DNA from 3 places in the Xanthomonas sp. CFBP 8443 genome. Region 1 is predicted to be linked to each of the others. Evidence: predicted binding sites of a transcription regulator. Region 1 holds the regulator's gene; each other region holds the start of a gene.
What was found. Region 1 encodes HrcA, which represses chaperone genes, less so after heat shock. Its sites were predicted from a motif close to TTNGCACTCNNNNNNNNNGAGTGCNAA; they were not measured.

Region 1 (9,685 bases):
GAGGAATGGATCGAGGTCAGGCTGACGCCGTGGCGCTCGAACACGTACAGCAGGGCCCGCAACGATCCGGCGCGGTCTTCCGGCAGATACACGCTGAGGGTCAGCGGCTCGGTCAGATCGGCGAGCAGATAGCCGACCCGCTCGTAACTGTAGTTGCCGTGCGCGATCGTCGCCTCGCCCAGCGCCTGGCGATTGGCGTCGAGGAAATCGGCGCGGAACTGCGCACGCGCCGCGTCGTCGCCGCGGCCGACCTGGTCGCGCAACCGCGACAGCTGCGCGATCAATCCGTCGAGCACGCTGCCGACGTAGGGATTGCCGAACTGGATGTCTTCGTAGATGGCCGGATTCAGCGCCAGGATGCGCGCGATGATCGCCGTATCCAGCTCGAACGAGGCCGAGCGGTACGGCAGCAGCGCGTCCAACGCACCCAGCGTCGGCGCATGCTCGCGCAACACGCCGGCCTGGGCCAGGTGGCTGGCATGCACCATCGCCTGCACCAACGCCATCACCCGGTCGTGGTGGTCGGGCGTGGTACGCACGCACTCGGCCTCCAGCGCCGCGCACAGCTGCTGCAGCCACGGCTGCCAGTGCGCCAGCCGCGCTTCGCACACCACCAGCACGCGTCCCTTGAGCGTGGGCGACTTCGGCGGCGCGGTCATCGGGTGCAGCCCGGCCACCTCCGCCTGCGAGGCCAGCATCGCCGCCACCGGCTCGCGCTTGACCGAGGTCACGTCCAGCCACAGCTGCGCGCGTTCGCGCCCGGCGGCGCGGCGCACGTAGTCGCCGATCAGTGCCGGCGTATGCCGAATCGGCGCGGAGAAGATCAGGACCTGCGCACGCTGCAGCAGCGCGTCCGGATCCAGCGACTGCGGATCGGCCGGGTCGTGGCCGACCACCTCCAGCTGCATGCGCTCGCGGAAGAACCGGTCCAGCCAGCGGCCATAGGCGCCGGCGCTGCCGACGATGCCGACCACCGGACGCTGGCTCACGCCAGGCGCTCGGCGGCGAAGCGCAGCGGCGTGGCCAGCGCCGCGGGCGCGGCGGCAAGCACGTCCAGTTCCTCGTAGTCCGCGGCCAGGGTCGCTTCCAGCGCCGCGTGCACGCCGGCGATGGCGCGGCCGATTGCCAGTTCGAAGGCGTCGCCGCGCAGCAGGAACGCGACCAGCAGCGACATCAGTACGTCGCCGGTGCCGGCCACGTCCACCGGCAACAGCGGCGAGCGCCAGCGGTAGATCGCCTCGCGGCTCACCGCCAGCGTCACCAGCTGCCCGGCATCGCCGCTCACGCTGTGCGCCAGCACCCACTGCGGCCCGCGCGCCAGCAACGCCTGCGCCGCGGCGATGGCATCGTCCTGGGCCAAGGCAGGCATGCCGGTGAGGCGTCCGAGTTCGAACGCATTCGGCGTGACCAGCCACGCCTGCGGCAGCAGGCGCTCGGCGAACACGGTCTCCAGCCCTGGCTCGACGTAGGGTCCGGTATGCGTATCGCCGATCACCGGATCCAGGCAGTAGCGCAGCGTCGGACACTGCGGCAGCGTGCTGTCGAGCCAGTCGGCGAATGCGGTGCCGTTGCCGACGCTGCCGAAATAGCCGGACACCAGCATGCGCGCGCGCTGCGGCAGGCCGCGCTCGCTGGCGCCGAGCAGCAGATCGGCGAACCAGTCCGACGGCAGCACCTTGCCGCGCAAGGTGTCGTAGAACGGCGCATTGCTCAACAGCGTGGTCGGGATCTCCGCCACGCGCAGGCCCAACGCGCGCATCGGCGGCATCGCCGCGCTGTTGCCGGCGTGGCCGTAGACCAATTGCGACTGTACGGAAATGACATCGACCGGCACCGGCCCGTCAGGGCGCTGGCGACGGCCGTGGATCAGGTGGCTTTCGGCGGATGCGGTCATCGCCGTAGTTTAAGGGCTGGGATTGGGGATTCGGGGTTCGCCACGGCAGACTCCCGGGCATGCCACACGGCCCCAGCAACCGACACATGCCGTCTGCATGCCTCGCCGAGCAATGAAGCGCCGGTGTTGCGAATTCCAACTCCTTCCACTGGAAGCGGCACCCGCAGACGCCGAATGCGCCGCGCAAGCGCCTTTCTGTCCGACACGAGAACTCCCGGACCCAGGATCTGCCGTTACGAATGCCAATTCCACCCACAACTAAAAAGGCACGTACCCGGCGCCAATCGCGCCCCACACGTGCCTCTTCCCGCCCAGCACGAGACCTACCGGCACCAGGAGTCCGCCGTTACGAATCCCCAATCCCCAATCCCCAATCCCCGCAACTAAAAAAGCACGTGCCCGGCGCCAAAATCGCGCCTCACACGTGCCTGGTCCTGCCAACACGGGGTCCACCGGGCACTAGGAATCCGCCGTTGCGAATCCCCAATCCCGAATCCCCAATCCCGGCCTCACGACGTCATCCGATCCCAGAACCCCTTCACCCCGTCGATGAAGGTCGCCGACTTGGGCGAATGCTTGCGCGCGTCCTCGCCGGTGAAGGTGGATTCGAACTGCTCCAGCAGCTTGCGCTGGTCGGGGGTGAGGTTGACCGGGGTTTCCACCACCACGCGGCAGTACAGGTCGCCTTCGCTGCGGCTGCGCACCGAGCGTACGCCCTTGCCGCGCAGCCGGAACAGCTTGCCGGTCTGGGTCTCGGCGGGAATGCGGATCTCCGCCTCGCCGCCCAGCGTGGCCACGCGCACGGTGTCGCCGAGCGCGGCCTGGGAGATGCGGATCGGCACTTCGCAATGCAGGTCGTCGCCGTCGCGCTGGAAGATCGCGTGCTCGCGCACCCGCACTTCCACGTACAGGTCGCCAGGCGGGGTGCCGGCAGGACCGGCCTCGCCCTCGCCGGACAGGCGGATGCGGTCGCCGTTGTCCACGCCCGGCGGGATCTTCACCGACAGCACCTTGGTCTCCTCGACGCGACCGGCGCCGTGGCAGGTGCCGCACGGGTTCTGCACGATCTGGCCACGCCCGGCGCAATGCGGGCAGCTCTGCTGCATCGCGAAGATGCCGCGCTGGATGCGGACCTGGCCGCGCCCTTGGCAGGTCGTGCAGGTCTCGACCTTGCCGTCTTCCGAACCGCTGCCGTGGCAGTGCTCGCATTCGCCAAGGGTCGGGATCTCGATGCGCCGCTCGATCCCGGCCACCGCTTCTTCCAGGTCTAGCTCCAGCACGTAGCCGATGTCGGCGCCGCGCCGCGACGCGCGGCCACCGCCGCCGGCACCGCCGAAGATGTTGCCGAAGATGTCGCCGAAGATGTCGCCCATGTCCGGGCCGCCAGGGCCGCCGCCGCCGCCCATCCCGCCCATGCCGTGCTCGAACGCGGCATGGCCGTGCGCGTCGTACATGCGCCGCTTGTTGCCGTCGGACAGGACCTCGTAGGCCTCCTTGCACTCCTTGAACGCGGCCTCGGCGGCATGGTCGCCCGGATTGCGGTCGGGATGGTGCTTCATCGCGCAACGGCGATAGGCCTTCTTCAGTTCCTCGTCGCTGGCGGTACGGGCCACGCCCAGCACTTCGTAATAGTCGCGTTTGCTCATAGGGCGGAGATTGGGGATTCGAAATTCGGGATTCGTGTAAAGCAAAAGCGGAGAGCGCTAACTCGTCCGCTTTTGCGAGCGCTACGGACAGGGTATCGGGAACGGGAAGCCGAGAGGCGAAGGCCTTTCGAATCCCTACTCCCGAATCCCGAATCCCGGCTTACTTCTTGTCGTCCTTGACCTCGGTGAACTCGGCGTCGACCACGTCGTCGCCGGCGGCCTGCGCACCGCCCGGGGCGGCGCCCGGCTGCTGTTCGCCGGCGGCCGCGGCCGCGTACAGCGACTGACCGGCCTCTTCCAGCGCCTTGGTCTTGGCCTCGATCTGGCCCTTGTCGTCGCCCTTCATCGCCGTTTCCAGGTCCGCCAGGGCCGACTCGACCTTGCCGATCACATCGCCGCCGACCTTGCTGCCGTGTTCGGTGATCGCGCTGCGGGTGGCGTGGATCAGGCCGTCGGCCTGGTTGCGCGCCTGCACCAGCTCATGGAACTTCTTGTCTTCCTCGCGGTTGGCTTCCGCGTCGGCGACCATCCGCTGGATCTCGTCGTCCGACAGGCCCGAGCCGGCCTTGATCTCGACCTTCTGTTCCTTGTTGGTCTTCTTGTCCTTGGCCGACACGTGCAGGATGCCGTTGGCGTCGATGTCGAAGGACACCTCCACCTGCGGCAGGCCGCGCGGCGCCGGCTCGATCCCGGACAGGTCGAACTTGGCCAGCGACTTGTTGTAGCGGGCCTGCTCGCGCTCGCCCTGCAGCACGTGTACGGTGACCGCGGACTGGTTGTCCTCGGCGGTGGAGAAGGTCTGCGAGGCCTTGGTCGGGATCGTGGTGTTCTTCTCGATGATCTTGGTGAACACGCCGCCCAGGGTCTCGATGCCCAGGCTCAGCGGAGTCACGTCGAGCAGCAGCACGTCCTTGACGTCGCCGGCCAGCACGCCGCCCTGGATCGCGGCGCCCAGCGCCACGGCCTCGTCGGGGTTGACGTCCTTGCGCGGCTCCTTGCCGAAGAACTCGGACACCGCCTGCTGCACCTTCGGCATGCGGGTCTGGCCGCCGACCAGGATCACCTCGGTCACGTCGCTGGCGCGCAGGCCGGCGTCGTTGAGCGCGGTGCGGCACGGCTCGATGGTGCGCTTGACCAGGTCCTCGACCAGCGCCTCGAGCTTGGCCCGGGTCAGCTTGATGTTCAGGTGCTTCGGGCCCGACGCGTCGGCGGTGACGTACGGCAGGTTGACTTCGGTCTGCTGCGAGGTCGACAGCTCGATCTTGGCGCGCTCGGCCGCGTCCTTCAGGCGCTGCAGCGCCAGCGGATCCTTGCGCAGGTCGATGCCCTGGTCCTTGTTGAACTCGTCGACGAGGTAGTCGATGACGCGCTTGTCGAAGTCTTCGCCGCCCAGGAAGGTGTCGCCGTTGGTGGCCAGCACTTCGAACTGCTTCTCGCCGTCGACGTTGGCGATCTCGATGATCGACACGTCGAAGGTGCCGCCGCCCAGGTCGTACACCGCGATCTTGCGGTCGCCGCCCTGGCCCTTGTCCAGGCCGTAGGCCAGCGCCGCGGCGGTCGGCTCGTTGATGATGCGCTTGACGTCCAGGCCGGCGATGCGGCCGGCGTCCTTGGTCGCCTGGCGCTGGCTGTCGTTGAAGTACGCCGGCACGGTGATGACCGCCTCGGTGACCACCTCGCCCAGGAACGCCTCGGCGGTCTTCTTCATCTTCTCCAGCACCTGCGCTGAGATTTCCTGCGAGGCCAGCTTGCGGCCGTCGGCGGTGGCCACCCAGGCGTCGCCGTTGTCATGCTGGACGATGCCGTACGGCACCAGGCCGATGTCCTTCTGCACTTCGGCGTCGGTGAACTTGCGGCCGATCAGGCGCTTCACCGCGTAGAAGGTGTTCTTCGGATTGGTGACCGCCTGGCGCTTGGCCGAGGCGCCCACCAGCACTTCGCCGTCCTTGGTGTAGGCGACGATCGAGGGCGTGGTGCGATCGCCTTCGGAATTTTCGATGACGCGGGCCTTGCCGCCGTCCATGATCGCCACGCACGAGTTGGTCGTGCCCAGGTCGATGCCGATGATCTTGCCCATTGGATGACTCCTGAAAATTTCTGGTGTCCGGCCGCTGCCGGGGTCTGGTTCGGATATAGGGATGGCCGCCGTTCATTCAAGCCATCACCGCAAATTAGCGTTCCGCCGCAGCCGCGCCCGATTCAGGCGCGGGCGGCCGGCGCCGCGCCTCAGTCGTGCTTGGCGACCACGACCAGCGCAGGCCGCAGCAGGCGATCGTTGAGCAGGTAGCCCTTCTGGAACACCTGGATCACGTGGCCGGGGGCGACGCCGTCGGCCTCGGCCTGGCTGATCGCCTGGTGGTGTTCCGGATTGAACGGCTGCCCGGTCGGATCGAGCAGGGTCAGGCCGTTGTCGGCGGCGACCTTGAGCAGTTGCTTGTAGGTCAGCTCCAGGCCGTCGCGCAGCGGGCTGGGCTCGCTGCCGGCGGCGGTCAGGCCGGCGTCCAGGCTGTCGAACACCGGCAGCAGGTCGCCGAGCAGGCGCTCGTTGGCGAACTTGCGCGCCTGCTCGACGTCGCGGGCGATGCGCTTGCGCTGGTTTTCCAGATCCGCGCGCTCGCGCAGCGTGTCGGTCTTGACCAACGCCAGCTCGCTGCGCAGCGTCTCGATCTCCGCCTGCAGCGGGTCGGTCGCCGGCTGCTGCGCTTCGGACAGGTGTTCAGAATCGAATTCGGGGTGCTCTTGGTTCATTTCCGGTTCCCTGGCGGGAGATGCACCCGCCCTACCGGACCACCTATGTGGGTGGTGTGGGGCGGATTCAAGATGCTGTGTTGCGTTTTTCGGGACCGGGGACCGGGGACCAGGGACCCGGGCGATACGGTTCCGGAGCTTGGCTGACTGACGAAACGTGGCGGATGCGACTCGGGGCGGCGCGGCAGTCAGCGTTCGCTTGGCGGGGTCGGGTCCAGGGTGGCGCCCAGCACTTCGGCGGCGGTCTGGACCAGCGGGATCACCCGGTCGTAGTCCATGCGCTTGGGGCCGATCACCCCCAGCACGCCCAGCACCTGGCCGCCGGCCATGTACGGCGCGGTGACCAGCGACACGCTCTCCAGCGGCACCACGCCGGTCTCTTCGCCGATGAAGATGCGCACGCCGGGCGCCTGGATGGTGCGCTCCAGCAGCTGCAGGATCTCGCGCTTGCTGGCGAAGATCTCGAACAGCTCGCGCAGCCGCTCCAGGTCCGACAGGTCCTGCACGCCCATCAGCTTGGTCTGCCCGGCCAGCACCATGTCGTCGCCGGCCGGGGCCAGCGCCTGCTCGGCCAGTTCCACGCTGTGCGCCAGCAGCAGCTCCATCTCGTCGCGCGCGTGGCGCAGGTCGCGCACCAGGCTGGCGCGGATGTCGGCCAGCCCGCGCCCGGCAAAATGCGCGTTCAGGTAATTGGCCACGCGCTCCAGCTCGGCCGGTTCGTAGGTCTTGCGCGGCTCGATGACCCGGTTCTGCACCTCGTTGTCGGCGAACACCAGGATCGCCAGCACCCGGCGCGCGTCCAGCGGCACGAAGTCGATGTGCCGGAACGCGAACTGCTCGCGCTTGGGCGCGCTGACCACGCCGACGAAATGGGTCATCGCCGACAGCAGCTCCGAGGCGCTGCCGAGCAACGCCTGGGTGCCCGCCGCGCTGCTCATCTCCGCGCGCAGCCGCGCCACCTCGCCCTCGCCGGGCGGGCGCATCTGCACCAGGCTGTCGACGAACACCCGGTAGCCGGTGGCGGTGGGAATGCGCCCGGCCGAGGTATGCGGCGAGCTGAGCAGGCCGGCGTCCTCCAGGTCGGCAAGGATGTTGCGAATCGTCGCCGGGCTCACGTCCAGCCCGGCGTGGCGGGCCAGGGTCTGCGAGCCGACCGGTTCGCCGTCGCGGATATAGCGCGAGATCAACGTGCGCAGCAGCTGCCGGGCACGCGGGTCGAGCGAGGAATGGACCGGGGAGGCGCGCATGGAATCAATCCGTGAGACTGGACACTAGATAATGGCTGCATGCCGGCTTGGCAAGTCATTGGCCCACCTACCCGCGCATGCTAGCGTTGCGCGGCCCTGGATTTGCGACCCCCATGCTCAGACATCTCTCGATCAAGGATTTCGCCGTCGTACGCGGTACCGAACTGGAATTCGGCCCTGGCATGACCGTGGTCTCCGGCGAAACCGGCGCCGGCAAGTCGCTGATGGTGGACGCGCTCGGCTTCCTGTCCGGGCTGCGCGCCGACAGCGGCGTGGTCCGCCACGGCGCCGACCGCGCCGAGCTGTCGGCCGAGTTCGCCGTGCCCGAGGCCGCTCCAGCGCGCGCCTGGCTGCGCGAGAACGAGCTCGACGACGACGCGCAATGCCAGCTGCGCCGGGTGATCCGCGCCGACGGCGGCTCGCGCGCCTGGATCAACGGCCGCCCGGTGACGCTGTCGCAGCTGGCCGAACTGGCCGGGCACCTGGTCGAGATCCACGGCCAGCACGAACACCAGGCGCTGCTGTCGCGCGGCAGCCAGCTCGGCCTGCTCGACGCCTACGCCCGCAACGAGGCCGAACGCGCCGCGGTGCGCACCGCCGCCACGCGCTGGCAGGCGCTGCTGGCCGAACGCGACGCGCTGATGGCGCAGGGCGACGTGTCCGACCGCATCGGCTTCCTCGAACACCAGTTGGCCGAGCTGCAGCGCGAGGACCTGGAGCCGGCGGCGATCGCCGCGCTGGACGCCAACCATCGCCGCCAGGCCCATGCCGCCGCGCTGATCGGCGCCTGCGAGGGCGCGGCGCAGCGGCTCAACGGCGACGAGGCGCCGGCGGTGCTGGAACTGCTGCAGCAGACCCGCCACGACCTCGGCAAGGTCGGCGAGTACGACCCGCGCCTGGGCGAGGTCCAGGCGCTGATCGACAGCGCCACGATCCAGCTGGAAGAAGCCCTGGCGCTGGTCGACCGCGTCCGCGACGACCTCGATGCCGACCCCGCGCAGTTCGAGGACATGGAACGCAAGCTGGGCCGGCTGCACGACCTGGCGCGCAAGCACCGGGTCACCCCGGACACGCTGGGCCAACACCGCGACGCGCTGCTGGCCGAGGTCGAGGGCCTGCGTGGCGCCGGCGAGCGGCTGGACGTGCTCGACGCGGAGATCGCCCGTGCCGCGCAGGCCTGGCGCGACGCCGCGGCGGCGCTCACCGGCACCCGCGCGCGCGGCGCGCAGGCGCTGTCGCGCGACACCACCGCGCTGATCGGCGAACTGGGCATGGGCGGCGGGCGCTTCGAGATCCAGCTGGAACCGCACGAGGCCGAGCGCCCCGACCCGGCCGGCGCCGAGCGCGTCGAGTTCCTGGTCGCGGCCAACGCCGGGCAGCCGCCGCGCGCGCTGCGCAAGGTCGCCTCCGGCGGCGAACTGTCGCGCATCTCGCTGGCGATCGAAGTCGCCGCGCTGGGCCTGGACGCGGTGCCGACCATGGTGTTCGACGAAGTGGACTCGGGCATCGGCGGCGCGGTCGCCGACATCGTCGGCAAGAAGCTGCGCGCGCTCGGCGAACAGCGCCAGGTGCTGTGCGTGACCCACCTGCCGCAGGTCGCGGCGCAGGGCCACGCCCACTACCGGGTCAGCAAGGCGCCGGTCGAGGGCATGACCCAGAGCTCGGTCGAGCTGCTGGCGCCGCGCCAGCGCGAGGAAGAGCTGGCGCGGATGCTGGGCGGGGTCGAGGTCAGCAAGGAAGCCCGCGCCGCGGCCAAGCGCCTGCTGCAGAGCGCTGCTGGCTGAGATCCTGTCAGCGGCGGTGCAGCGTGCGGGGCTTTTTCCAGCGGGTATTGCCGGTGCTGGCCGGCGCCCTTTCAAGGACCGGCCGCAAAATTCGCCCTGCCGGCCGCCCGGGCTCCGGAACTGGTACCCCGGATCGCCGCAGCAGAATGGACGCTGGTGGAGATGGCTTCGGGCATTGGCGCGACGAGCGCAGGAAGCCCGCAGCGTTCGGATCGGCCGGGTCGGGGCTGAAGCCCCTCCCACAGTGCACCCAGTCGGTCCCGCGAAGCCCTGCAGGAGCCGTTTCAACCGTGACCTGCGACGAACGAAGTCAGCACCCGACCGGTACACGCGCGTGGGGCTTAAGTCCCCACAGTGCATCAGCGA
Region 2 (9,685 bases), 2.3 Mb from region 1:
CCAGCGTGCCGTCGCCGTCCAGGTCCAGGCGCAGGTCCTCGCCCTGCACGAAGATCGCCTTGGGCTCGGCCACCGGCGTCAACGCGAACGTGTGCATGCGCACGTTCACCTGCGTGCGCGGCTGCGCGGCGCTGCCGACGATGCGTCCGATCGCCTGCGCCTTGCCGCGAATCCGCACCTGCAGCACGTCGGCCACCGCCTGCACGTCGGGGACGTCGAGGCGGCTGCCCGGCTGCAGCGCACCCTGCGCCAGACGCAGATCGGCGGACACGTCGCCGCCGCCGTCGAGCCGGAACCACGGCTTGCGCACCAGCAGGTCGCTGATCCAGTTCAGCGATTCGAAATGCCAACGCCCCTGCAGCGTGCCGGACAGCCGCGGCAGCAGCGCTGCCGGGTCGGCGAAGGGAATGCTGCGCCCGGCGATGCGCAGGTCGGCATCGATCATGCTGCGCGGGTCGACCTGGCCGGGCAGGCGCGCGCGCAGCCGGATGTCGCGATCGACGTCGAGCAGCAGCGCCAGCACGCCGCGGTCGGTGGCGCCGACGCCGGCGTGCAGCGGCACCCGCCAGTTGAGTTTGCTGCCCGGCTGCAGTTCGCCACGCAGCATGCGCAGGTTCGCTTCGACGTGTCCGAGTCCGGGTTCGGTACTCAGCCGGGTCTGGCCGCCGGCCGTATCGATACGCAGCGCCACGCTGCGTCCGTGCACTTGCAGCGCCACGTCGGCGATGCCCAGCTTGCGCAGGCCCGGCGCCTGCGCCCGGTAGTGGCGCGGGAACGAGAAGCGCGCGTCCACGTGCGCCTGGTCGGCGACTTGGCGCTTGCCGTAGCGCACGCTGGCGTCGTCGAACACGATCTGCGACGGGAACAGTTCCGACGGCCCGCCGCGCAACTGCTTGAGGAAGCCCACGGTGCCGTGGCCCTTGCCCTCGATCGCCAGGTCGCCGAAGCGCGCGCGACGCAGCGTGCCGCTGTGGATCGCATCGAAGCGCAGCGTCCAGCCCTGGTCGCTGGGCGGCGGCGGCGGGATGGTGTCGGCGACGCGGTCGATCTCGCCGATCACGTTCACCGCCTCCAGCCACGGCAGCCGCACTTCGCGGTGCAGCAGCGGCAGCAACGCGATGCGCGCGCTGGCGCGGTCGGCGCGCAGGGTCCACACGGTGCGCTGCACATGGCCGCGCATGCGCACGTTCCAGGCGGTGACGAAGCCCGGCAGCACGGTCAGCGCCGGGCCGGTCTGCATGCGGAATTTTTCCGGCTTGCGGTTGGTCGCCATGTCGAACAGCGGCGTGTTGAGGAACACGTTGCCCAGCAGCAGGTACAGCAGATAGGCGACCAGCAGCCCACGCAGCAGCAGGCGCCACGGCCGCGGCCAGCGCCGGTAGCGTTCGAGGGCGGCGTTCAACGAGAGGCGGGCGAAGGGCGGCACTGCGGCACTATCGCTGCGCTACGGCGTCGGGCGCGTGAAAGCCGCGCGCCGCCAGTGCCCCATCGGCGCAAACCCGGACCCGGCGCGATCCGCGATAATCGGCGCTCCCTCTCTTTCCACACGGTTGCCCATGTCCGCCGAACGCATCCTCCACGCGCGCCTGCGCGAGCGCGTCGTCACCGCCGAGGCCGCGGCCGCGCTGATCCAGCCTGGCGAGACGGTGGCGATGAGCGGCTTCACCGGCTCCGGCTACCCGAAGGCGGTGCCGATCGCGCTGGCGCAGCGGATCGAGGCCGCGCACCTGCAGGGCCAGGCGTTCAAGATCCAGCTGATGACCGGCGCCTCCACCGCGCCGGAACTGGACGGCGCGCTGGCCAAGGCCGACGGCATCGCCCTGCGCATGCCGTTCCAGACCGACCCGGACGCGCGCCAGCGCATCAACGCCGGCACCCTGGACTACATCGACATCCACCTCAGCCACGTCGCCCAGCACGTGTGGTTCGGCTTCTACGGCGAGATCGACACCGCGGTGGTCGAAGTGGCCGGCATCCGCGAGGACGGCAGCCTGATTCCGTCGACCTCGATCGGCAACAACAAGACCTGGCTAGACCTGGCCAAGAAAGTGATCGTGGAGGTCAACGACTGGCAGCCGGCCGGCATCGACGGCATGCACGACGTGTACTACGGCACCGCGCTGCCGCCGCAGCGCAAGCCGATCCCGCTGCTGCACGCCGACGATCGCATCGGCGAACCGTCGCTGCGCTGCGATCCGGACAAGATCGTGGCGGTGGTGCGCACCCACGGCCCGGACCGCAACAGCCCGTTCGCCGCGGCCGACGCCACCAGCGAGCGCATCGCCGCGCACCTGATCGACTTCCTCAAGCACGAAGTCGGCAAGGGCCGGCTGCCGGCCAACCTGCTGCCGCTGCAGTCGGGCGTGGGCAACATCCCCAATGCGGTGCTGGCCGGGCTGGCCAGCAGCGGCTTCCGCGACCTGAGCGCCTTCACCGAGGTGATCCAGGACGGCATGCTCGACCTGCTGCGCAGCGGCGTACTGAAGGTCGCGTCGTGCACCGGCTTCGCGCTGAGCCCGGAGGCGAACGAGGAGTTCAAGCGCAACATCGATTTCTACCGCGAGCGCATCATCCTGCGCACGCAGGAGATCTCCAACCATCCGGAGCTGGTGCGGCGGCTGGGCTGCATCGCGATGAACGGCATGATCGAGGCCGACCTGTACGGCAACGTCAACTCCACCCACGTGATGGGCAGCCGCATCATGAACGGCATCGGCGGCTCCGGCGACTTCGCCCGCAACAGTTTCCTGTCGATCTTCCTCAGCCCCAGCACCGCAAAGCAGGGCAGCATCTCGGCGATCGTGCCGATGGTCAGCCATGTCGACCACACCGAGCACGACGTCTCCATCGTCGTCACCGAACACGGCCTGGCCGACCTGCGCGGCCTGCCGCCGCGGCATCGCGCACGCCAGCTGATCGACCACTGCGTGGACCCGAGCTACCGCGCGCAGCTGCAGGACTATTTCGACCGCGCGCTGCACGACAGCTACGGCAAGCACACCCCGCACCTGCTGCCCGAGGCGCTGTCCTGGCATCAGCGCTGGCTGGATACCGGCAGCATGCACGCCGCGGGTTGATCGAGAGCGGTGCGCACGTCGCCGTCGCGGCTTCCTCGCTTCTTGCAACTTCGGCCGCGACGAGCGAAGCGGCACGGCTGCCGGCCTAGGATACTGTCGGGGCTGAAGCCCCTCCTACAGTGCACCCAGCAAGCTTGCCGCAAGTCCCTGTAGGAGCGGCTTCAGCCGCGACGAACGAAGGAAGGGACCCGCCGACTTCGGGAGTTGCCGGGGCCGAACCTCGACAACCTCCGCTATGAATCGATGGACGAAAGAACCAACTCAGGCTCGTGCAGGAACGCTAGTTTGCGTGCGCGCGGCAGTTGCTTGAGCGCCCATTCGGCGCGCGAGGCGGCGGCGCGATCCGGGTAGGCGCGGCTGGCCAGCAGCCGCAGCGGCGGGTTGGCGCGGGTGTACTTGGCGCCGGTGCCGCGCAGATGCGCCTGGAAGCGCGCCTCGAGGTCGATGGTGATGCCCGCGTAGTAGCTGCCGTTGCGGCATTCGAGCAGATACAGGAACCAGGGCGTGGAGTCGGCCATGCGCGCATTATCGGCCAGCGCGCGCTTCGCGCCACCGTCCGCAGCATTGCATTGCCCTATGCGCTCGACCTCTGGGCATGTCTCTGCCGATCCAACCCATCCCATCGATGCCGATCATCGCGATCGCCTCGCCGCGCTGAACCGCTACGAAACCGGCTTTAACGCAACCCGAACACCTTGCCAGTCGCTGGCACACGCCGGCAAACCGCAGCCACGGCGCGGGCGCATAAATTCACCACCGGCCGGATGCCGTCGATGACGAGGCTCTCTCCCTTTGGATTCGACGGCACGGCCGGGTCTTTTTTGCGGTACGCAACGGACATCTCGGACGTTGCCTGTGATCCGTCACCGGATCAACAGCGCTTCGACGGCCCATGTCTGGCGCCGCATCGGACGCGCCCCCAGCCTTTGCTGGCGACGCCGGCATGTCGCGCTGAAGCCGCCTATAAGGACTGCGCCCCTGCTACGCGCGCTGTGGAAGAGCTTCCACCCCTGTTGTCATCGTAGGTGGAGAGATCACTCCTTCGCTCGTCGCGGCTGAAGCCGCTCCTACAGAAGAGCGGCACGCGTGAGAGCGGCACGCGTTCCGTGTGGTGTTGCCGCTTTGCTCAGGCCGCCTGCGACAACCGCGCCTGGCGCCGTGCGCGCACCGCCTGCGCCAGCCGCTCCAGCACCTGCACCGAGCTGTCCCAATCGATGCAGCCGTCGGTGATGCTCTGCCCATAGACCAGCGGCTGGCCGTCGACCAGTTCCTGGCGCCCGCCGACCAGGTGGCTTTCCACCATCACTCCGACGATGCGGGTCTGTCCGGCCTCCAGCTGCGTGGCGATGTCCTCGACCACCTTCGGCTGGTTGTCCGGGTTCTTGCCGCTGTTGGCGTGGCTCGCATCGACCATCAGCCGCGCCGGCAGCCCGGCCTTCTCCAGCACCTGGCCGGCGGCGTCGACGCTGGCCGCATCGTAGTTGGGCAGCTTGCCGCCGCGCAGGATCACGTGGCAATCGGGATTGCCGGTGGTCGCGGCGACCGCGGTCTGCCCGTCCTTGGTCACCGCCAGGAAATGATGCGGATGCGAGGCCGCGCCGACCGCATCGACCGCGATCTTGACGTCGCCGCTGGTGCCGTTCTTGAACCCGACCGGGCACGACAGCCCCGACGCCATTTCCCGGTGCACCTGGCTTTCGGTGGTACGCGCGCCAATCGCGCCCCAGGCCACCAGGTCGGCGATGTACTGCGGCGAGATGATGTCGAGGAATTCCACGCCGGCCGGCAGGCCGAGGCGATTGATGTCGCGCAGCAGGCCGCGCGCCAGGCGCAGGCCCTTGTTGATGTCGAAGCTGCCGTCGAGGTTGGGGTCGTTGATCAGGCCCTTCCAGCCGACCGTGGTGCGCGGCTTCTCGAAGTACACCCGCATCACGATCTCCAGCGCATCGCCGTAGGCGTCGCGCAGCGGACGGAGGCGCTGCGCGTACTCCATCGCCGCCACCGGGTCGTGGATCGAGCACGGACCGATCACCACCGCCAGGCGGTCGTCGCGGCCGTGCAGGATTTCATGCAGCGCCGCGCGCGAAGCCGCGACGGTCTGCGAGGCTTCTTCGTCGCAGGGCAGCAGCGACTGCAACTGGGCGGGCGGGGTCAGCGGTTCGATCTTGCGGATGCGCAGATCGTCGGTGTGGGGAGCCATGGGAATCTCTCGTCGGGGGTCTGGGTGGGGAGCCAGGTCCGGCGGCATGAAAAAAGCCGCCAGGTTCGCTGGCGGCTTTCGGGGATGCGGCTGAAGTTTCCTTCAGGGTGAACGCATTCCTTCCTCCGCCAGCGGCATCGGAAAACCGTAGTACCAAAAATAAAAGCTGCGGTTGGCGTTCATGGGATGCATTGATAGCACAGGATTTTTGCGGGTGCCACAGTTGCTGATGCAACTGTGGCTGCGGGACTCGGGACTCGGGACTCGGGACTCGGGACTCGCAGGGCAGGTTCTCGCGCGCAGGCCGGCTCTCGGCTCTTCCGAGTCCCGAGTCCCCTGTCCCGAGTCCCGGCTCAAGTCGAACACATCCCACCGCGCACAAAAAAAGAGCCCCGCATCGCTGCGGGGCTCCTTTCGACTGCGTACTGCAGGTCGGCTTGCGCCGGCGCGGATCAGAAATCCATGCCGCCCATGCCACCCATGCCGCCGCCCATGCCGCCACCGGCGGCCGGCTCTTCCTTCTTCGGCGCATCGGCCACCATCGCTTCGGTGGTGATCATCAGGCCGGCGATCGACGCGGCGTTCTGCAGCGCCGAACGGGTCACCTTGGTCGGGTCCAGGATGCCGAACTCGACCATGTCGCCGAACTCGCCGTTGGCGGCGTTGTAACCGAAGTTACCGGTGCCTTCCTTGACGCGGTTCAGGATCACCGACGGCTCTTCGCCGGCGTTGGTGACGATCTCGCGCAGCGGCGCTTCCATCGCGCGCAGCGCGATCTGGATACCGTGGGTCTGATCTTCGTTGGCGCCCTTCAGCTCGCCGATCGCGGTCAGCGCGCGCACCAGGGCCACACCGCCGCCCGGGACCACGCCTTCTTCCACGGCCGCACGGGTCGCGTGCAGGGCGTCTTCGACGCGCGCCTTCTTTTCCTTCATCTCGATCTCGGTCGAGGCACCGACCTTGATCACCGCCACGCCGCCGGCCAGCTTGGCCACGCGCTCCTGCAGCTTCTCGCGGTCGTAGTCCGAAGAGGTCTCTTCGATCTGCGCCTTGATCTGCTTGATGCGCGACTCGATGCCGGTGGTTTCGCCGGCGCCGTCGATGATGGTGGTGTTCTCCTTGGAGACCTGCACCTTCTTGGCGCGGCCCAGGTCCTTGATGGTCGCCTTCTCCAGCGCCAGGCCCACTTCCTCGGAGATCACGGTGCCGCCGGTCAGCACGGCCATGTCTTCCAGCATCGCCTTGCGACGGTCGCCGAAGCCCGGCGCCTTGACCGCCACGACCTTGACGATGCCGCGGATGGTGTTGACCACCAGGGTCGCCAGCGCTTCGCCTTCGACTTCCTCGGCGACGATCAGCAGCGGCTTGCCCGACTTGGCCACGCCTTCCAGCACCGGCAGCAGGTCACGGACGTTGGAGATCTTCTTGTCGTGCAGCAGGATGAACGGGTCGTCCAGGTCGGCCGACTGGCTCTGCTGGTTGTTGATGAAGTACGGCGACAGGTAGCCGCGGTCGAACTGCATGCCCTCGACCACGTCCAGCTCGTTGTCCAGGCCCGAGCCTTCTTCAACGGTGATGACGCCTTCCTTGCCGACCTTCTTCATCGCGTCGGCGATGATGTTGCCGATCGACTCGTCGGAGTTGGCCGAGATGGTGCCGACCTGGGCGATCGCCTTGTCGTCGGCGGTGGGCTTGCTGATCTTCTTCAGCTCGGCCACGGCGGCCACGACGGCCTTGTCGATGCCGCGCTTGAGGTCCATCGGGTTCATGCCGGCGGCGACCGCCTTGGAACCTTCGCGGATCAGCGCCTGCGCCAGCACGGTGGCGGTGGTGGTGCCGTCGCCGGCGTTGTCGGAGGTCTTGGAGGCGACTTCCTTCACCATCTGCGCGCCCATGTTCTCGAACTTGTCGGCAAGCTCGATTTCCTTGGCGACGGAGACGCCGTCCTTGGTGATGGTCGGGGCGCCGAAGCTTTTTTCGAGCACGACGTTGCGGCCCTTCGGACCCAGGGTGGCCTTGACGGCATTGGCGAGAATGTTGACGCCGCGCACCATGCGCGAACGAGCGTCTTCACCGAAACGGATATCTTTGGCAGCCATGTGTGTAACTCCGGAATTCGTGATTGGGGATTAGGGATTGGCCAAGAGCGGGATTCGGGGGAAACCCGGGACCGCGCCGCGGCGAGCGCAGCGCGAATCCCGAATCCCCACTCCCGAATCCCGCGATCGGCGGCGTTTTAGCCGACGATCGCCAGGATGTCGTCTTCGCGCAGCACCTTGTACTCGACGCCTTCGGACTTGTAGCTGGAGCCGGCGTACTGGCCGTAGATAACCTTGTCACCGACCTTGACCGCCGGAGCGCGGACGCTGCCGTTGTCCAGCGGCTTGCCGCTGCCGATGGCCACGATCTCGCCCTTGGTGGACTTTTCCTTGGCCGAGTCCGGGATCACGATGCCACCGGCGGAAATTTCGTCGGCTTCGATCGGCTTGACTACGACGCGGTCGTGAAGCGGCTTGATGCTCATTGAGAGAGACCCTCTTAAGTGATTGATTGGTCTAGGAAAGGCTGGCGATGTTAGCACTCGCATGTGACGACTGCCAGCAACGCTCGCGAAAAAACCCGGTGTGCCGGGATGCGCTTGATGTGGTGCTGGCCGGCGCCCTTTCAAGGGCCGGCCGCAAAAAATTTCGCCCTGCTGCCCGCCCGGGCTGCGGAACTGGTACCCGGATTCCGCACGCTGTCACAGAGGCAGGCTAGTCTCGCAGACCCAGGGGGGACCATCCAAAAGGAGTTGTCGATGAAGCCATCCGCCGTTGCGCTACCCCTCGCCTGTCTGCTGGCCCTGGCCGGCCCCGCCCAGGCCGCCGTATTCATCAACGAATTGCACTACGACGATGCCACCGCCGCCGGCGACACCGGCGAGGGCGTGGAGATCGTCGCCACCGCCGGCGAGAGCCTGAGCGGCTACAAGGTCTACCTGTACAACGGCAGCAATCCGGGCGCCGCGGTGGCGTACGCCAATACCGCGGTGCCGGCCGGCAACCTGGTCAGCTGCGGCGGGCAGGTGCGCATCGCCACCGTCGGCTATGCCAGCAACGGCGTGCAGAACGGCGCCAACGACGGCCTGGCGCTGGTCGACGGCAGCGGCCAGGTGGTGCAGTTCCTCAGCTACGAGGGCGCGATCACCGGCGGCGGCGGCCCGGCCGCCGGCCTGACCAGCCAGAACCTGCCGGTCAGCGAGAGCAACAGCACCGCGGCCGGCACCTCGCTGCAGCTGCGCGGCAGCAACGGCAGCGCGGCCGCCAATTTCACCTGGGCCGGCAGCTCGGCCAGCAGCTTCGGCGCCTGCAACAGCGGCCAGACCTTCAGCGGCGGCAGCAGCAACACCGCGCCGTCGGTGGTCTCGACCACGCCCACCCAGGGCGCCAGCAACTTCCCCGCCGCCGGCGACCTGGCGGTGACCTTCAGCGAGACGGTGAGCCTGGCCAGCGGCGCGTTCGCGCTGAGCTGCAGCCAGTCCGGCACGGTGGCGCTGAGCTACCCGAACAGCGGCAGCCAGTTCGCGATCTCCACCAACACCGCGCTGGCCGCCGGCGAAAGCTGCAGCCTGAGCATCCTCGCCGCACGCGTCAGCGACGCCGGCGGCGCGCATCCGGCGCAGGACGGCAGCATCGCCTTCAGCGTCGCCAGCGGTGGCGGCGGCAGCACCGGCTACTACTCGCGGGTCAACACCGCCAATGCCAGCCAGTTGCGTTGCTCGCTGCACGAGACGATCAAGGGCCACACCGTCTACCCGTACAGCAGCAGCTCCGGCACCAGCACCTGGACCATCCTGGAGATCGCCGACGAGGACCCGAACAACAGCGGGCGCATCCTCGACGCCTACCGCAACCGCAGCTACGCCAAGGTCAGCGACCGTGCCGGCAGCGGCAGCGGCCTGCGCTACAACCGCGAGCACAGCTGGCCGAATTCGCTCGGCTTCGGCTCGGCCAGCGGCGACAAGGGCCTGCCCTACGCGCCGTACACCGACACGCACATGCTGTACCTGACCGACGCCACCTGGAACGCCGACCGCGGCAACAAGCCCTACGCGAACTGCGACAGCAACTGCGGCGAGCGCATCACCGAGGCCAATGCCGGTTTCGGCGGCGGCAGCGGCAGCTACCCGGGCAATTCCAACTGGGTGCGCACCCCGGACGGCAACGGCGGCAGCTTCGAGGTGTGGAACCACCGCAAGGGCGACATGGCGCGCGCGGTGATGTACATGGCGATCCGCTACGAAGGCGGCACCGACGCCGGCACCGGGCAGTCCGAGCCGGACCTGGAGCTGACCGACGACCGCAGCAAGATCGTGCAGACCTCGGCCTCGCCGGCCTACATGGGCCTGCTGTCGACGCTGATCGCGTGG
Region 3 (9,685 bases), 1.6 Mb from region 1:
ACGCAGCACGCGTTCGCCGGCTTCGTCGAGCGGCTGCGCGCGCACGCGGTGGTGGAGTGGCAGCGCAACCGCAGCGAAGGAGATTCGTTCTACTTCCTCGACCCCGATGGCCATCGGCTGGAAGCGCACGTGGGCGACCTTGCCTCGCGCCTGGCGCAGTGCCGGTTGCAGCCCTATGCGGGCATGCGCTTCCATCCGGACTGAGCATCGCCCAGGCATGCGGCGATGGCGCCGCCCACCGGGACGCGCAAACGAAAACGCCCCGCCGAAGCGGGGCGTTTCGCGTTCGAGGCCGCGCCGGACTCAGCGCTTCATCGAACCGAAGAACTCGTCGTTGGACTTGGTGTTCTTCATCTTGTCCAGCAGGAATTCCATTGCCGCGATCTCGTCCATCGGATGCAGCAGCTTGCGCAGGATCCAGATCTTCTGCAGCAGCTCCGGCTCGATCAGCAGGTCTTCGCGGCGGGTGCCGGAACGGTTGATGTCGATCGCCGGGTACACGCGCTTTTCGGCGATACGGCGGTTCAGGTGCACTTCGCTGTTGCCGGTGCCCTTGAACTCCTCGTAGATCACCTCGTCCATCTTGCTGCCGGTCTCCACCAGCGCGGTGGCGATGATGGTCAGCGAGCCGCCTTCCTCGACGTTGCGCGCCGCGCCGAAGAAGCGCTTCGGGCGGTGCAGCGCATTGGCGTCGACGCCGCCGCTGAGCACCTTGCCGGAGGACGGCACCACGTTGTTGTAGGCGCGGGCCAGGCGGGTGATCGAGTCGAGCAGGATCACCACGTCCTTCTTGTGCTCGACCAGGCGCTTGGCGCGCTCGATCACCATCTCGGCGACCTGCACGTGGCGCGCGGCCGGCTCGTCGAAGGTGGAGGAGATGACCTCGCCGCGCACGGTGCGCTGCATTTCGGTCACTTCTTCCGGCCGCTCGTCGATCAGCAGCACGATCATGTGCACGTCGGGATGGTTGGTGGTGATCGCCGTGGCCACCTGCTGCATCAGCATGGTCTTGCCGGCCTTGGGCGGGGACACGATCAGCGCGCGCTGGCCCTTGCCCTGCGGCGCCATCAGATCGAGGATGCGCCCGGAGATGTCTTCCGAGGAACCGTTGCCGCGTTCCAGGGTGAAGCGCTTGCGCGGGAACAGCGCGGTCAGGTTCTCGAACAGCACCTTGTTCTTGCTCGCTTCCAGCGGCTCGCCGTTGATCGTGTCGACGATCGACAGCGCGAAGTAGCGTTCGCCGTCCTTCGGGAAGCGGATGCGGCCGGACAGGTGGTCGCCGGTGCGCAGGTTGAAGCGGCGGATCTGGCTGGGCGAGATGTAGGTGTCGTCCGGGCCGGCCAGGTAGCTGGCCTCGGCCGCGCGCAGGAAGCCGAAGCCGTCCGGCAGGATCTCCAGCACGCCGTCGGCGGCGACGCCTTCGCCGTGGCGGGTCAGCACCTTGAGCAGCGCGAAGATCACGTCCTGCTTGCGCGCGCGGGCCACGCCGTCCTGGATGTTGAGCTGCTCGGCGATGTCCAGCAGCTTCTGCGCCGGCATCCGCTTCAGGTCGCTCAGCGAGTAGATCGGGAAGCCTTCCGGCACGTTGGCGTGCGGCCGCGGCACGAACACTTCGTTGGCGCCGGTGTCGTTGGGCAGGCCGTTGTCCGGGTAGCGCTCACGACCACCGCCATTGCCACCACCACCACCACCACCACCACCGCGATCGCGGCGATTGCGGAAGCGGTCGCGGCGATTGCCCTGCTGGTTCTGGTTGTTCTGCGGGTTGTTCTGGTTCTGCGGATTCTGGTTGTTGAAGCGCGCATTGCCGCCTTCGCGCGCTTCGCCGCCGTCATTCTGGTTGCCGCCGCCCTGGCCCTGGGCATCGCCGCCGGAGGCGGGAGCGGGCTGGGGCTGGGACGACGAGGAAGGAGCCTGCGCGTGTTCCTGCGGCGCGGCGCGTTCCTGACGTTCCTGGCGTTCCTGCGGAGCGGGGCGGGGCGCGTCGGCCTGGGCCGGCGCCTGGTTCAGCGGCAGGTTCGGCTGCGCCGGCGCGCCGTGCTCGGCTCCGCCGTCAGCGCCGGAGGCGGCCTTGCTGACACGCGGCTTGCGCGCGCGCTTTTCGGCGGGGGCGTCGACGCTCCCGGGTTCGGTGGTGGTGTTATCGGACAAGTGGTGATTCCTCGCTATGAGTGCGAGCGCCCAGCGTGGGGGCAAACGGGTTGGGAAGGGGTCTAGAAGAGAATCTTCCAGAGGGGGTGCGGTGCGCGAATGCCACCGGATACGCCGACACTATCATCGCCGCGCAACCACGGCAAGCAGGCGTTACCGGGCGATTCAGCCGGCCGGCAGCGGCGCTGCGGGCCGGTATGGCAGCGGCCCGCTCCGATCCGGAGCGGCCGCGTGCCGGCGCCTCAGGCGGCCGCGCCGCCCAGGGTCTTGTCGATCATCTGGGTCAGCTGGCCCTTGCCGACGGCGCCGATCTGGGTGGCCTGGACCTGGCCGTCCTTGAACAGCAGCAGCATCGGGATCGAGCGCACGTGGTACTTGATCGCGGTGGCGCGGTTCTCGTCGACGTTGACCTTGGCCACCTTGAGCTTGCCGTCGTAGGTGTCGGCCAGATCGTCCAGGACCGGGGCGATCATCTTGCACGGGCCGCACCATTCCGCCCAGAAGTCCACCAGGACCGGCTCGCCGGATTGCAGCACGGCGGTATCGAAATCGGCGTCGCCGACGTGTAGGACCTTGTCGCTCACTAGGGTATCTCCTGGGGCAATGCGACGGGCCGGACCGGGTGGCCGCCGCTATTGCGGTAAACTGGGGCATTGCGCGGCGAAATCAAGGGATTCCCCCTGTCGCGCGACCCGGCATGGAAGTAGCCAGTGTGCGACGCTGCCGGGGCCGATGCAAGCCGCGACCTTACGCTTCGGGCGGGGTGGCCTGACGAAGATGGAATGATGAGCGACAAACCGCTGACCGATGTGACTTTTTCCGCGTTCGAGCTGCAACCGGCGCTGCTCGCCGGCCTCGAAGGCGCCGGCTTCACCCGCTGCACGCCGATCCAGGCGCTGACCCTGCCGGTGGCCCTGCCAGGCCGCGACGTGGCCGGCCAGGCCCAGACCGGCACCGGCAAGACCCTGGCGTTCCTGGTGACAGTGATGAACCGCCTGCTCAGCCGCCCGGCGCTGGCCGACCGCAAGCCCGAGGATCCGCGCGCGCTGATCCTGGCCCCGACCCGCGAACTGGCGATCCAGATCCACAAGGATGCGGTGAAGTTCGGCGCCGACCTGGGCCTGCGCTTCGCGCTCGTCTACGGCGGCGTGGACTACGACAAGCAGCGCGAACTGCTGCAGCAGGGCGTGGACGTGATCATCGCCACCCCCGGCCGGCTGATCGACTACGTCAAGCAGCATAAAGTGGTGTCGCTGCACGCCTGCGAGATCTGCGTGCTCGACGAAGCCGACCGCATGTTCGACCTGGGCTTCATCAAGGACATCCGCTTCCTGCTGCGGCGCATGCCCGAGCGCGGCACCCGGCAGACCCTGCTGTTCTCGGCCACGCTCAGCCACCGCGTGCTGGAACTGGCCTACGAGCACATGAACGAGCCGGAAAAGCTCGTGGTCGAGACCGAGAGCATCACCGCCGCGCGCGTGCGCCAGCGCATCTACTTCCCCTCCGACGAGGAGAAGCTGACCCTGCTGCTGGGCCTGCTGTCGCGCAGCGAGGGCGCGCGCACCATGGTGTTCGTCAACACCAAGGCCTTCGTCGAGCGCGTGGCGCGTTCGCTGGAGCGCAACGGCTACCGGGTCGGCGTGCTGTCCGGCGACGTGCCGCAGAAGAAGCGCGAGACCCTGCTCAACCGCTTCCAGAAGGGCCAGCTGGAGATCCTGGTCGCCACCGACGTGGCCGCGCGCGGCCTGCACATCGATGGCGTCAAGTACGTCTACAACTACGACCTGCCGTTCGACGCGGAAGACTACGTGCACCGCATCGGCCGCACCGCGCGGCTGGGCGAGGAAGGCGACGCGATCAGCTTCGCCTGCGAGCGCTACGCGATGAGCCTGCCGGACATCGAGGCCTACATCGAGCAGAAGATCCCGGTCGAGCCGGTCACCGCCGAACTGCTGGTGGCGCTGCCGCGGACCCCGCGCGCAGTGGTCGAAGGCGAAGCGGTCGAGGTCGACCCGGATGCCGACGAGAGCATCGGCGACATCTTCCGCGAGGCGCGTGCGCAGCGCGAGGCCGACGAGCAGCGGCGCGGCGGCGGCAGCAGCCGCGGCAAGCCCGGCGCCGGCCGTAGCGGTCCGGGCGGTGCTGGCCGCAGCGGCGAAACGCGCAGCGCCGACGGCAAGCCGCGGCGCCCGCGCACCCCGCGTCCGGCCGAGGGCGATGCCGCAGCCGCGGCGGTCACGGCGGCGCCCGTCGCTGCCGAGGCCGAAGCCGTCGCGGTCCCGGTCGCCGCACCCGCGCCGAAGCCGGTGCGCGCGGCCGCCGAGGGCGCGGCCGCCGTCGATGGCGAGCGTCCGCCGCGCAAGCGCCGGCGCCGCCGTGGCGGCCGTCCGCTGGAAGGCGCCGAAGGCGCGGCAGCGTCCGTGCCGACCGACGCGCCGGCCAAGCCGGTGCAGGTCAGGGCTGCGCGCCAGGGCGAGCGTGCCGCCGCGCCGGCCGCGGCGGCGAACGATTCGTTCCTGACCCGCCTCGGCCGCAAGCTGCGTTCGCTGGTCTCCAGCTCCTGATGAACCGGCGCTCCACCGTTCGCGGCGTGCGCACGGTGGACGAAAACCCGGGCCGCTCCGGCATAATCGCCGGATGAGCGTCCTGCGGTTCGACAATGTCAGCAAACAGTACGCCGGTGGCCACGAGGCGCTGGTGGACGTCAGCTTCCAGGTGGAGGAGGGCGAGATGCTGTTCGTCACCGGCCATTCCGGTGCGGGCAAGAGTACCTTGCTCAAGTTGATCCACCTCAGCGAGCGTCCGTCGCGCGGCGCGGTGCTGTTCGGCGAGCGCAACCTGTTGAAGGTGCGCGGGCGGCGCGTGCCGCTGCATCGGCGCGAGGTCGGCGCCGTGTACCAGGACCACCGCCTGCTGATGGACCGCAGCATCGCCGAGAACGTGGCGCTGCCGCTGATCCTGCGCGGCACCCGCCGCGCCGAGATCGGCAAGCGGGTGCGCTCGGTGCTGGAGCGGATGGGCCTGGGCCATCGCGAGAAGGCGCTGCCGTCGCAGCTGTCGGCCGGCGAGCAGCAGCGCGTTGGCATCGCCCGGGCGATGGTCGGCGAACCGCGCCTGCTGGTCGCCGACGAGCCGACCGGCAATCTCGACCCGACCCTGGCCGCGGAGATCATGCAGCTGTTCGCCGAACTGCCGGCGCGCGGCACCAGCGTGCTGGTGGTCAGCCACGACCTGGCGCTGCTCAAGCAGATGCGCAAGCGCGTACTGATCCTGGACCACGGCCGCCTGGTCGACGACATCTCCCCGCAGGACCTGGCCGAATGAGCGCACGCAATGCCGCCGGCGCCGCCGCGCCCTCGCGCCTGGGCGTGTGGTGGGACCACCACCTGCACAGCATCGTCTACAGCCTCGGCCGCGCCATGCGCAAGCCGTGGGCGACGCTGCTGACGATGGCGGTGATGGCCCTGGCCCTGGCGTTGCCGCTGGGGCTGTCGATCGCGCTGGACAACCTCAAGCATTTCGCCGGCAGCGTGCAGCAGTCGCGCGACATCAACGTGTTCCTGAAGACCGGCGTCGACGCCGCTGCGGCGGACACGCTGGCGGCGAGCCTGCGCGGCCGGGCCGACGTCGCCGCGGTAGCGCTGCGCACCCCCGAGCAGGGCATGGCCGAGCTGCGCGACAGCGCCGGGCTCGGCGAGGCGCTGGACGCGCTCGACGACAATCCGCTGCCGACGCTGCTGATCGTCACCCCGGCCGCGGCCGACGACGCGCCGCTGGCGGCGTCGCTGAGCGCGCTGCCGCAGGCCGACCTGGTGCAGCACGACGCGCTGTGGCGTAAGCGCCTGGACGGCTGGCTGCGTTTCGGCGAGCGCCTGGTGCAGGTGCTGTCGGTGCTGCTCGGCGCCGGCGCGGCGCTGGTGGTCGGCAACACAGTGCGCCTGGACATCCAGTCGCGGCGCGAGGAGATCGGCGTGCTGCAGTTGCTCGGCGCCAGCGACGGCTTCATCCGCCGCCCGTTCCTGTACCTGGGCGCGTGGTACGGCTTCGGCGCCGGGGTGATGGCGCTGGGCCTGATCGCCGCCTCCGGGCTGGCGCTGGGGCCGCCGCTGGCGGAACTGGCCGACAGCTACGGCAGCCATTTCGTCTTGCACGGCCTGGATGCCCTGCACTCGGCGTTCGTGCTGCTCGGCACCCTGCTGCTGGGCTGGCTCGGCGCCTGGCTGGTGACCGGGCACTTCCTGCGCCAGACGCGTCCCACCGACACCTGAGGCGCGCATGTCCCGGCACGATCTCAAGCACCTGATCAGCGACGCCCCGCGGGTGATGGTCGTGGACGGCTCCAAGCTGGTGCGCAAGCTGATCGCCGACGTGCTGCACCGCGAACTGCCGGACGTGGAAGTGGTCGGCTGCGCCAGCATCGCCGAAGCGCGCGCCGCGCTGGAGGCCGGCCCGGTGAACCTGGTTACCACCTCGCTGGCGCTGCCCGACGGCGATGGCCTGGCGTTGGCGCGCAGCGTGCGCGAGGCCGCCGGCCAGGCCTACGTGCCGGTGATCGTGGTTTCCGGCGATGCCCAGCAGCACCTGGTCGAGCGCCGCTTCACCGAATACGTCACCGACTACTTCGACAAGGCGTTGGGCCACGAGGCGCTGGCGACCTTCATCCGCGGCTACGTGCAGCCGCAGCCGGTGGCCGGCGCCACCATCCTCTACGTCGAGGACAGCCGCGTGGTGGCCGAGGCGACCAAGCGCATGCTCGAGCGCCAGGAGCTGCACGTGGTGCACGTGCTGACCGCCGAGGACGCGTTCGCGCTGCTGACCGCCGAATCGCTGGGCCGTACCACCCGCCGCATCGACCTGGTGCTGACCGACGTCACCCTGAAGGGCGAACTCAACGGCCGCGACGTGGTGCAGCGCATCCGCATCGACTTCGCCTACGGCAAGCGGCGCATGCCGGTGCTGGTGATGACCGGCGACAGCAACCCGCACAACCAGTCCGAGCTGCTGCGCGCCGGCGCCAACGATCTGGTGCAAAAGCCGATCGAGGAGCGCCTGCTGGTCACCAAGGTGCTGTTCCAGCTGCGCCTGGCCAAGCTCAGCGACAACGCCGTGACGTTCTGATCGATCGACTGCCGGACCCTGCATGAGTAGCGAAGACGACACCCGGATCCAGTTGGAACCTTCATGGAAGGCGCAGGTCGGCGACTGGCTGCTGCGCCCGGAGATGCGCGAGCTGGCCGTGTTCCTGCGCCAGCGCAAGGCGGCCGGCGCGCGCGTGTTCCCGCCCGGGCGTCAGATCTTCGCCGCGTTCGAGGCGACCCCGTTCGACCGGGTCGAGGTGGTGATCCTCGGCCAGGATCCGTACCACGGCTACGGTCAGGCGCACGGGCTGTGCTTCTCGGTGCTGCCCGGGGTGCCGGTACCGCCGTCGCTGCTGAACATCTACAAGGAGATCGAGGACGACCTGGGCATCCGCCGTCCCGACCACGGCTGCCTGCTGCCGTGGGCGCAGCGCGGCGTGCTGCTGCTCAACGCGGTGCTGACGGTGGAGGAGGGCCGCGCCGGCGCGCACCAGGGCAAGGGCTGGGAGGGCTTCACCGACCACGTCGTGGAGACCCTGAACCGCGAGCGCGAAGGCCTGGTGTTCCTGCTGTGGGGCAGCTACGCCCAGGCCAAGGGCAAGGTCATCGACACCCGCCGCCACCGCGTGCTGAAGGCGCCGCATCCCTCACCGCTGTCGGCGCACCGCGGCTTCCTGGGCTGCAAGCATTTCTCCGCGGCCAACGAGTACCTGCGCCGCCGCGGCGCCCAGCCGATCGACTGGAGCCTGCCACCGCGCGCGGCGCTGGACGCGGCGCTGGCCGGCGCCTGAACCGCGGTTCGCCGGAGGCGCGCGACACCCGCCGGATGTACGGAAATTTCGCAGGACAGGTGCTAGGTTTGCCCCTCGTAACCGGTTACGGCTGCCTCCCCACAGCGTTCCAGTGGTCTCTGTCACAGTCTCATTCCTGATCGAGTGTTCCACCAGCGGAACGCAGGAACTTTTTACTGTACCCAGCAGTCCAATTACTTGACTGCTAAGATGAGCCCCTATGAACCAGACCATGCCTGCCACCGCGCTGGTGGCCAACAACCTCCCGATCCCCAGTCCGCTCGGTTCGCTGGATGCCTATATCGGCGCCGTGCACCAGATCCCGGTGCTGACGTCCGAAGAGGAACGCGCGCTGGCGGTGCGCTACCGTGACCAGGAAGACCTGGATGCGGCGCGCGAACTGGTCCATTCGCATCTGCGCTTCGTGGTCCACGTGGCCCGCGGCTACAACGGCTACGGCCTGCCGCTGGGCGACCTGATCCAGGAAGGCAACATCGGCCTGATGAAGGCGGTCAAGCGCTTCGACCCGGAAATGGGCGTGCGCCTGGTCAGCTTCGCGGTGCACTGGATCCGTGCCGAGATGCACGAGTACATCCTGAAGAACTGGCGCATCGTCAAGGTCGCCACGACCAAGGCGCAGCGCAAGCTGTTCTTCAACCTGCGCAAGTCCAAGACCCGCCTGGGCTGGATGAACGCGGCGGAAGTGACCGCGGTCGCCAAGGACCTCAACGTGTCCGAGCGCGAGGTGCTGGAGATGGAGTCGCGCCTGTCCGGTCGCGACATCGGTTTCGATGCGCCGTCCGACGACGACGACGACCACGCGCCGCCGTCGCCGGCCGCCTACCTGATGGCCGCCGAGGAAGATCCCTCGCAGGCCTACGAGCGCGCCGACAGCGAACACAACCAGCTGCAGCTGCTGCGCGAGGGCCTGGCCGAACTGGATGCGCGTTCGCGCGACATCATCAAGCGTCGCTGGCTGGATGCCGACAGCAAGATCACGCTGCAGGAGCTGGCCGACGAGTACGGCGTGTCGGCCGAGCGCATCCGCCAGATCGAGGCCAATGCGCTGAAGAAGATGAAGGCGTTGTTCGTGGCGTGATCGTCGGTATGGCGCGCATGGGCGGATGATCGATCCGCCAAGCAAAAAGGCCCGGTTTTCCGGGCCTTTTTCGTTGCGCCGCTACGTGGCGCAGACCGGACTGAAGACCCGCCGTGCGAACGCGCGCGCTGCCGGTTACGGCTCCGGCGGCGGCCGCGCCACCGGCAGGTGCCAGCCGTAGCGGATCGCCATGAAGCGCAGGCCGAAGCAGAGCGTGGCGCCGACCGCCAGTCCCCACGGCTGCGGCAGCTGCAGGACATGCGCCGCGGCGACCACGCCGCCGCCGAGCAGCGCCGCCACCGCGTACAGCTCGGCCTGCAGCACCACCGGCGTACGCGCCACCAGCAGGTCGCGGACGATGCCGCCGCCGATGCTGCTGAGCATGCCGAGCAGGGTCGCGCTGAGCGGACCCAGGCCGAACGCCAGCGCCTTGCTGGTGCCGTACACCGCGAACAGCGCCAGGCCAAGCGCGTCGAAGATCTGCACAGGATTGCGCAGGCGTTCGACCGTGTTGTGGCTGTAGAAGGTCAGCAGCCCGGCCAGGCAGGCGACGCCGAGATAGCGCG

Region 2: NUG20_RS02875 (co-chaperone GroES) is a predicted target of HrcA. The motif match lies at 7,852-7,878, and genes of this name have one in related genera.
Region 3: rpoH (RNA polymerase sigma factor RpoH) is a predicted target of HrcA. The motif match lies at 8,203-8,229, and genes of this name have one in related genera.

The regions. Positions count from the first base shown of each region.
Region 1 covers NZ_CP102592.1:2,980,847-2,990,531, forward strand. The annotation lists gene NUG20_RS12365 (prephenate dehydrogenase) at 1-989, opposite strand, end outside; gene pdxY (pyridoxal kinase) at 986-1,894, opposite strand; gene dnaJ (molecular chaperone DnaJ) at 2,404-3,540, opposite strand; gene dnaK (molecular chaperone DnaK) at 3,701-5,617, opposite strand; gene grpE (nucleotide exchange factor GrpE) at 5,767-6,288, opposite strand; gene hrcA (heat-inducible transcriptional repressor HrcA) at 6,477-7,535, opposite strand; gene recN (DNA repair protein RecN) at 7,649-9,319, shown strand.
Region 2 covers NZ_CP102592.1:687,375-697,059, reverse strand. The annotation lists gene NUG20_RS02900 (translocation/assembly module TamB domain-containing protein) at 1-1,402, opposite strand, end outside; gene NUG20_RS02895 (succinyl-CoA:acetate CoA-transferase ScpC) at 1,557-3,077, shown strand; gene NUG20_RS02890 (GIY-YIG nuclease family protein) at 3,311-3,595, opposite strand; gene NUG20_RS02885 (3-deoxy-7-phosphoheptulonate synthase) at 4,204-5,277, opposite strand; gene groL (chaperonin GroEL) at 5,730-7,376, opposite strand; gene NUG20_RS02875 (co-chaperone GroES) at 7,514-7,801, opposite strand; gene NUG20_RS02870 (endonuclease) at 8,075-9,685, shown strand, end outside.
Region 3 covers NZ_CP102592.1:4,593,485-4,603,169, reverse strand. The annotation lists gene fos (fosfomycin resistance glutathione transferase) at 1-204, shown strand, start outside; gene rho (transcription termination factor Rho) at 304-2,151, opposite strand; gene trxA (thioredoxin TrxA) at 2,394-2,735, opposite strand; gene rhlB (ATP-dependent RNA helicase RhlB) at 2,937-4,715, shown strand; gene ftsE (cell division ATP-binding protein FtsE) at 4,789-5,475, shown strand; gene ftsX (permease-like cell division protein FtsX) at 5,472-6,419, shown strand; gene NUG20_RS19110 (response regulator) at 6,427-7,269, shown strand; gene ung (uracil-DNA glycosylase) at 7,292-8,020, shown strand; gene rpoH (RNA polymerase sigma factor RpoH) at 8,241-9,119, shown strand; gene NUG20_RS19095 (trimeric intracellular cation channel family protein) at 9,255-9,685, opposite strand, start outside.